DNA from 4 places in the Pseudoalteromonas sp. AOP31-A2-14 genome. Region 2 is predicted to be linked to each of the others. Evidence: predicted binding sites of a transcription regulator. Region 2 holds the regulator's gene; each other region holds the start of a gene.
What was found. The regulator LexA, encoded in region 2, represses DNA repair genes until DNA is damaged. The targets are predictions, from matches to a motif close to TACTGTATNNNNATACAGTA.

Region 1 (2,208 bases), 2.3 Mb from region 2:
GGAGTGTTAGACGCAAAGTGACGGACGGTAGTATTTTAAAACTGATTAATCAGTTCTTAAAAAGCGGAGTAATGATAGGTGAACACTGGGAGGCTAGTACGATAGGAAGCCCACAAGGTGGCGTAATTAGCCCGTTATTGGCCAATATCTACCTAGATGCTTTCGATCAAGAAATGAAAAAGCGTAATCACCGAATAGTGAGGTATGCAGATGATATCTTGATTTTGTGCAGCACAGAAAAAGCAGCGCAAGAAGCACTTAAGGCATCCACCCAGATACTAGAGCGAGACTTGAAATTAACCGTGAACCAAAATAAAACCCATATTGCTCATAGCAGCAAAGGAGTGAAGTTTTTGGGAGTAGAGATAGGTAGCCAGTGGACACGGATACAAGCATCAAAACTCATCGGGTTTAAACAAAAAGTGAAGCAATTAACAAAACGTAACGGCGGCATAAATTTAGCAGAAGTAATAAAACGGCTAAATCCAGTTGTGCGCGGTTTTGTAAATTATTTTAGTATAGCCAATTGTAAACGAGAGCTAAAAGCCTTGGCAGGTTGGATCAGACGAAGACTAAGGGCAATACAGCTGAGGTTGTGGAAGAAGCCATCAAGGCTACATCGACGACTAAAGCAGTTAGGAAAAAAGCCACCGTTTAAGTTCATTAAGATGAACTCGTGGCGTAACTCACTAAGCCCTTTATCTTGTGTATCGATGCCAAACCAATGGTTTGAGGAGCTTGGTTTATATCCAATAGAAAAAGTGAATACGGGATGGCTTGCTTTATCGGCGTTTAGGAAATAAGTTGATAAAATGTGAAGGGTACAGGAGCCGTATACGAGGTCCGTACGTACGGTTCTGTGAGAGGGATGAGGCATAAGCCTCACCCTACTCGATATATTGCTTGTCCTTATTTGTGCTACACATTTAGGACTTAAAAGTAAATTAATTGGCCGGTTTATCTTTGGCTTCTTTGGTAGACTCGGCGGTTGGTGCTTTGGTTTTTTCGGCTTTTTTTACCGATTCTTTATTGCCTTTTAATACGGCCATAAACTGATCTTTTTCTTTTGCTATTTCAAGTGCTAACGACTCTATTTGCTGTTCACTTAATGGCACATCGACTTTTTCAAGTATTACTTCAAGTGATTCTGCAATATCGAGCATTTTATCATACGCATCCGCTTCTTTTTTGCTTGTAAACGTCATACGCTCGACTCCACTTCTTTCTACCACATATTTAATAACAACAGCCATGATCTCTCCTGCCAGCTTAGAAGGTAAATAACTACCTCAATTGAATACTGTTTTTTTATACAGTAAAGGTTTGCTGTCATTTTTGCAAGTGAACATTTTTATTTTTTATTATAGGTACATTGACAAAAAAGCGTCAGTCTACTTTAGTTAGTAAGGTCGAGCTTTTAGCTGACTTTATTTGGCGTTAGTCTAAAAGTAAGGCTTTTATTTTTAAATTTGCAACTATTAACAGTGTCCATGTAAGGACATCACGGAGGAAGAACATGAAGTTTATAACTTTAATAGTGGTATTACTACTGAGCTTATCATTTTCACATGTAGTAACAGCTGAGCCGGCTAAAAGTAAACCGATGAGTGAAATGAAAAGTGACAAAGTGAATATTAACAGCGCAAGTGCTGAACAATTGGCTATGCTGCCTGGAATTGGTGAAAGTAAAGCACAAGCAATTATTAATTATCGCACGAAGAAGGGAGAATTTAAGTCAGTTGAAGAACTGACACAAGTAAAAGGAATTGGCGATAAGCTACTGAGCAAGTTAGAAGGTAAAGTGACGCTCTGAGAGCTGTATAGCACAGGGCGAATTATTCGCCCTGTTTAAATTGCTGTATTGCTTTTGTTAAATGAGGTTTTGCAAACATGATCTCTACAGGTACAGTTAAAAGTGGGTAGCATAGGCCCGCTAAAAGTATAAAAGGTAATAATAACCAACCTTTTATACAAGCAAGTACAAAAAATACCGGGATAAGCAAAAATAGCTTAGCAATTCTCAACAGGACCTTACTACTTGCGCTGAGCTCACTTAATGCAATTGCAATGATTTGCTGACGCTCACGTATTTTAAACTCACTAAGAGCAGGAAGTTGGCTTGAAAAAAAGACCCACATATTAAATCGATTTCTTAGTAATTAGCCGACTAGCTAATATTGCGATGAAACTTAGTGCAAACAGTGCAAA
Region 2 (2,208 bases):
CGGTATTACATTACGATAAAGATGAGTATAGACAACTTGCCCGTATTGAAGCCAGTGCTGAAATAAGCTCGCCAGACAAAGCTATAAATCATATTTGCGAGCTTATTGAATCATGCTCTCGTAATGCCTTAAAGCAATGGTTATCGTGTTCAAGACGTACCTTTGATATTGGTTTCGAGTCAGGCATTTCACCTAAATGTTTTAACCAAGCATTACAAGCTGACACTTTGTTACGCATTTCTGCGATTGGTGCGGGTATCGAAATCACTATCTACCCGCTTGAGAAATAGCTTTTTATATAAAAATAGCGCTTAACGCTCAACCACCGCGGCCGTCATTCGTGATACGCAGCACAACTCTCCACGGCTATTAGTTATTTTTACTTCCCACACTGATGTACGCTTACCTAAATGAAGAGGTTTAGCTGTGGCCGTTAAGGTGCCGTTGCGTGATGCCTTTAAATGGTTGGCATTAATTTCTTGCCCTACACAATAAAACTTAGTGTAATCAACAACAAAGTTAGCTGCGTAGCTGGCTACTGTTTCTGCAAGGGCAACATTAGCGCCTCCATGCACCATACCGATAGGGTTATGATGTTGTGGGATTGCAGGCATGGTTGCAACTAAATAATCATCACCAATTTCAGTTACTTCAATGCCCATTGTTTTCATTAGTGTGCCTTGATCTGTAATGCCACTTTCCAATTGTTTACACAGCTCAAGGCTGACGGGTTGATACCAGATGCTCATTTTATTTCTCGGTTAGGTCGTGGTTTACACTCAGGCTATTTTATTATTGATTATAATTCAATTGGTGTTTTGTTAATTATGAAAGTCATAATTTAAATTTGCGATTTTTAGATAACTGTATATACTCACAGTTAAATGTACTGTATGGAAAACCAGTTGTATGCGCCCATTAACTAAACGCCAAGCTCAAATACTCGAACTGATTAAAGTTTTTATTAAAGACACGGGGATGCCGCCAACTCGTGCTGAAATAGCCCAAACACTTGGTTTCAAAAGTGCTAATGCTGCTGAAGAGCATTTAAAAGCATTAGCTAAAAAGGGCGTAATTAAAATGACGCCAGGGGCTAGCCGTGGTATTAAGTTAATTGAAGAAGAACCTGAGCAATTGGGGTTGCCTTTAATTGGTCGTGTCGCTGCTGGGGAGCCTATTTTGGCGCAACAACATGTTGAGAGCCATTGCCAAATTGATCCGCTATTATTTAAACCTGCTGCGGACTTTTTACTGCGTGTAAATGGTATGAGTATGAAAGATATCGGAATTATGGACGGTGACTTATTAGCAGTGCATAGTACCCAAGTCGCTGAGAATGGCCAAGTTGTTGTTGCTCGTGTTGATGAGGATGTAACAGTTAAGCGTCTTGAAAAAGCAGGCCGAAAAATACTTTTACATGCTGAAAATGAAGACTTTACACCTATTGAGGTGGACTTAGAACACGAGTCGTTCAATATTGAAGGACTTGCTGTTGGCGTGATTCGAAATGCTGATTGGATGTAGCCATCAAGGTTGGCTAAGTTTTTCGCACCAAATTAGTGAAGTTTGGTGCAATACATTTCTTATACTCTAAAGACTATATTTCATAGTTGTTAATACCCGCTAAACCCTTACTTTACCTTGCTTTTCGTTACTTTAAAGTAACTCATGTATTCTGCCCATCTAAAATAATGCGCTAGTTTTAGCTGTTATTCCTGCACCAAAAAAGAATTTAATTACTATAAAAATTTGCTTATTGACTATTTTTTAACTAATTAGTTAACACACTGTGTTAACAATTATTTTACTGAAATTGAAAGTAACACGAGATAGTGAGTAAAAAACATTATCTATATGGAAGTTTTGCAGCATTAACTTTCCAATAAAAAATAAAAATAACGAATTGGCACTAGCAGTAATACCAAGCGTATTAAGTTACAAAATTTGTAGTTTTATTAATTGGTATAGGTGGCCTTTTCGCTTTGCGTTTTGCAATAGCATCAAAAGGAGCCGTCACATGGGTAAACTGAGCTCTACCTTGTGGCTTATATTGTTTGTCCTTCCGCAGCAAGTCTTGGCTAATAGCCAATTTAATATGCGTGAAGGGGTTACTGATATAAGTAATAATGTTTATCAACTACACATGACCATTTTTATAATTTGTTGTGTGATAGGGGTTATTGTCTTTGCCGTGATGTTTTGGGCGTT
Region 3 (2,208 bases), 1.1 Mb from region 2:
GAAGGCTAACGCCGCCAGCACGCGCGGCTTTGTAGTGGAGGCGAAGCCGCAACGAAAAAGCCGTCGCTGTGCCTGGCCTTGTTAGCTGTGTGCATTCTGCCGCACCGCACTGATAAATAAGATAAAAATACCCACAGCCACGAGTACCGATGTTGCAAGGCCTACCTTGTCAAAGTGATAGTGAGTGACACCGGTCTGGACGCTCATGACAGGAATTAAGATACCCACAAGATTTAATTTCCAGAAAATGGTGCTACATTTTTTCTGCCCGCTCAAATAGAAAAACCATATGGTTGTGATTAATACCAATGGAGCGGTAACAACCAAGTGCATAAGCAACTGCATGCCACTTGGCTCATGCACCACCAACCAGCCATGGAGTGATAAGTAGATTATGGCTGCGTAAATCAGATTAGCTAATGTCAGTATTACTGCTGATGCAAGATTTAACATGGCTTTCCCTACCGTACAGCTAACAATTTAATAGTGCGCTCATCGCGCATATTTCTACCGACTGCACGCTCATTTATCTACATTATGTATGTTTTAACAAATAACCTAAAGCATTACTGCCAATAAGTTTTCTATAACTTTAAAGAAAACTTAAATAGAACAATATGCGCGCAGCGCTCATTTTCATGAATATATGCGCAAAGACCAGCTTGACCAATCAATTAACTATTATATTTTAGCTAACCTCATAACCGCCTTACTACATTTTTTGCGTCAATAGCCTTGTCCGAAGATCCCCTGCTTTTAATAAGAGGTGCAACAATAAACCGCTATCCATACAGTATTAAATCAAAAAAGATAAAGTATGAAATTTTAAATTGGAATCTGTGTTTGATGTTTTAATTAGTTTAAGCCTAAAAACCAAATTCCACACTTTATGATAAAGACCTAAATAAGGAACAGCAACACCATCGCTGCAAGCCCTGCCACATATGGCTCTTCATTCCAGATGTGTGACAAACTATTCCAAAACCGAATGAGAAAGAACATAACTGAACAATCGTTTAAAAAAATAGCAAAAGAAACCTTGCACACTAGCACTGTATGAACTACTGTATACAAGTACTGTATAAACAACCAGTGAGCAAAATTATGTTACAGGCTATTACCGTAAGAACAGTTAAAAGTTATCAACAAGATAACCAAAGTTCATCTGTCAACTTAATTCAGATTGAAGATGAGATCTCTGCAACCTTTGAATTACTGAAAGTTTTACACCATTATAATAATCAAAGCGCTTGGACATTACTGATTGCACCGGACCATGTTCCTAGTAAAGCATTACTCGACTCATGCTCAATTGATACCAGCAAACTACTCGTTATACGTCAAAAACACTTAGTCAATTTAGAGTATGTTTTAAATTCAGCATTACATAACGGTAACTTTGCCGCCGTAATAACGTGGACTGGTATCATCAAAGATAAACAAATTACTGACTTATCACTAAACCTAGAACAAGCCAGTGCCAAGCTTTATTGCTTTACTAAAGCAGCGCAAACACCTGAGATAGCATTTGCGCAATAAGCTGGTAAAATACGCTTTTTATTAAAAAGTTGTTTTTATGATCCAACCCACTAACGGCGCGTGTCTATGCGGTAGTTTACAAAATTATAAAGATTGCTGCGAGCCGCTGCACTCAGGAAAAAGTTCAGCACTAACGCCTGAGCAATTAATGCGCTCTCGTTATGTTGCCTATGCGCTAAAAAATGCCACTTACATTCACAAAACTTATGCACAAGAAAAGCAAGCCCAAAACCCAATAAAAGAAATTGCTGACTTTGCTAATAGCTGCCGCTTTAGCGAACTTAAAATAATTGCCAGCTCAAGTGAGGAACAAACTGGTATTGTTGAATTTTGCGTTAGTTACTTTTACCAAAACTTGTATTGCCAACTACATGAGAAATCGTCATTTATTAAAGAAGATGGGAATTGGCGCTATCTAGATGGCGAAATTTACCCAATAGCTGACATAAAAGTCGGGCGTAATGATGAGTGTCCCTGCTTAAGTGGAAAAAAATATAAAAAGTGCCATAGTGTTTAAGAAAGTTAAAATCTACTTTTTGTAACTAAACTGTGGTCATGCCCTAATATTTAATTTCCGCTATATATTAGGGCTACATCACTTAAATAATTAAGGAAGGATTATGTCGGGCATGACTATGGTGGTATTAATTGTATTAATCTCTGTTGGTT
Region 4 (2,208 bases), 130 kb from region 2:
GTTAAAAAGCGCTTAATGTTTTCTATTTTAGCACCGCGCCAACCATAAATACTTTGGTCATCATCACCTACAATCATAATACTGTTAGTATTACCCGCTAACAGTTTTAACCACGCATATTGAATAGTGTTAGTATCTTGGAACTCGTCTACTAACATGTGCGCAAAGCGCTGTTGGTAATGATGAAGTAAGGTTGGGTTATTTTTTAAGACCTCAAAGCTTCGCAGCAGTATTTCAGCAAAATCAACAAGGCCTGCTCGGTCGCATGCTTCCTGATAAGCTTTATAAACGTTTAACATCATTTGTTCGTTGATATCATACGCTTGAATATCTTTAGGGCGTAGGCCTTCATCTTTTTTTGCACTGATGTACCAGCCAAACTGTTTTGCTGGCCATTTTTTATCATCAATATTCATCGCTTTTAGTAAGCGTTTGATCATTCGCAGTTGATCGTCAGAATCTAAAATCTGAAAGCTTTCAGGAAGGTTCGCTTCACGGTGATGAGCGCGTAAAATACGGTGCGATAAGCCATGGAAAGTACCAATCCACATACCGGCAACCGGTGCTTTTAGGGTTTCTTCAACGCGCGAGCGCATCTCTTTAGCGGCTTTATTGGTAAAGGTCACGGCAAATACACTGTAGGCAGATGCTTGCTCTACCTGCATTAACCACGCTATACGATGAACCAGTACTCGAGTTTTACCAGAGCCTGCACCAGCAAGCACTAGCATGTTTTGCAAAGGAGCTGCGACGGCATCCCGTTGTTTATCATTTAAGCCATCGAGTAATTCTGAAACGTCCATCATCACGCCTTTTCAATCATTAATGGCAAATAGTATAACAGGTGTTTTAGTTGGGCTAAATAAAATACTGTTTTTATAACCAGCTCTTTAAATTTAATTAAATCCTAAATTCGGATAATAAGTGCAATTTCTCAGATTAGATGGCCAGCTGTTATAATTCGGCCATTTTCTCGCCAAAGGAAATTGCTTTAATGAAATATAAACAGCTGACACAAGAAGAAAGATACCAGATTTACGCGTTAATAAAAGCAGGAAATAACCAAAAGCAGATAGCTGAAGAACTAACTCGTTCACCGTCATCTATTTCTAGAGAGCTAAAACGCAATAAAGGACTTAAAGGCTATCGGCCTAACCAAGCCAATAACTTTGCTGAACAAAGACGTAAGTCATCTTTCAAAGCAAGTAAGTTAACAGAGGACGTCACTCACTGGATTAATAAATTGTTGCATGACGGACTTTCCCCTGAGCAAGTGGCAGGCCGCTTAGCTTTAGAGAAACAGGTCGTTTTACATCATGAAACAATTTATCAATATATTTACAGAGACAAGGCTCGTGGTGGCAAGCTACATAAGACACTCACTCGTGCATGTAAAAAGTATAAAAAACGCTATGGAAGCTATGATAAACGTGGACAGATAGTTAATCGAGTCAGCATTGATGAACGCCCAAGTATTGTGGATTCAAAGTCTAGGATTGGTGATTGGGAGGGCGATACAGTGATAGGTAAAGGGCGTAAAAATGCGCTTGTCACAATGGTTGAACGTAAAACGTTATATACAGTCGTTCACAGAATTGAAAGCAAGCATGCGAAAATAACAGCCGATGCGCTGATCACGTGTATGACACCATATAAAGGTAAGGTTATTACCGTGACGTTAGATAATGGAAAAGAGTTTGCTCACCATGAGCATGTTGCACAAAAATTAGAAGCTGATGTGTATTTCGCTCATCCCTATTCATCATGGGAGCGGGGCATAAATGAGAATACCAACGGCTTACTTAGACGCTTCTTCCCCAAGGGAACTGACTTTATGGCGCTAAGTGAAGCAGAGATACAGGCGGCAGTTGATAAGCTCAACCATCGGCCAAGAAAAACAAGAGGGTATAAAACCCCTCATGAATTATTTACGGGGCAATCAGAAGTTCTGGTGGCTGCATAATGATTGCACTTAATACTTGAATTCAAGAATGCTAAGATCAAAACAGATTACAAAAATTGCTAATTTGACTTAAACTTAGTGAAATAAACTAAAATTAAATTATATGCTGTGCCATGAATTAATTAACCTGTTGATTATAAATAGTTAAATTATTGGCATGATGCATGTATTAAACTCGTCAGAAATAAAAACATTTGAGGCTATTATGTCAGGACAAGGTTCAGGCGGTAACGTTATCGCGGCTA

Region 1: ACT3S9_RS04575 (YebG family protein) is a predicted target of LexA. The motif match lies at 1,299-1,318, and genes of this name have one in related genera.
Region 3: ACT3S9_RS09965 (SulA-like leucine-rich domain-containing protein) is a predicted target of LexA. The motif match lies at 1,076-1,095, and genes of this name have one in related genera.
Region 4: uvrD (DNA helicase II) is a predicted target of LexA. The motif match lies at 869-888, and genes of this name have one in related genera.

Annotation. Positions count from the first base shown of each region.
Region 1 is NZ_JBQSXI010000001.1:983,848-986,055, forward strand. Features, by position in the region: gene ltrA (group II intron reverse transcriptase/maturase) at 1-803, shown strand, start outside; gene ACT3S9_RS04575 (YebG family protein) at 945-1,253, opposite strand; gene ACT3S9_RS04580 (ComEA family DNA-binding protein) at 1,517-1,813, shown strand; gene ACT3S9_RS04585 (DUF6170 family protein) at 1,836-2,138, opposite strand; gene dsbB (disulfide bond formation protein DsbB) at 2,140-2,208, opposite strand, start outside.
Region 2 is NZ_JBQSXI010000001.1:3,276,950-3,279,157, reverse strand. Features, by position in the region: gene ACT3S9_RS15185 (hypothetical protein) at 1-290, shown strand, start outside; gene ACT3S9_RS15180 (PaaI family thioesterase) at 312-749, opposite strand; gene lexA (transcriptional repressor LexA) at 910-1,524, shown strand; gene coxB (cytochrome c oxidase subunit II) at 2,018-2,208, shown strand, end outside.
Region 3 is NZ_JBQSXI010000001.1:2,179,856-2,182,063, forward strand. Features, by position in the region: gene ACT3S9_RS09960 (hypothetical protein) at 82-453, opposite strand; gene ACT3S9_RS09965 (SulA-like leucine-rich domain-containing protein) at 1,105-1,539, shown strand; gene ACT3S9_RS09970 (YchJ family protein) at 1,577-2,056, shown strand; gene ACT3S9_RS09975 (hypothetical protein) at 2,160-2,208, shown strand, end outside.
Region 4 is NZ_JBQSXI010000001.1:3,144,768-3,146,975, reverse strand. Features, by position in the region: gene uvrD (DNA helicase II) at 1-803, opposite strand, end outside; gene ACT3S9_RS14530 (IS30 family transposase) at 995-1,963, shown strand; gene ACT3S9_RS14525 (hypothetical protein) at 2,169-2,208, shown strand, end outside.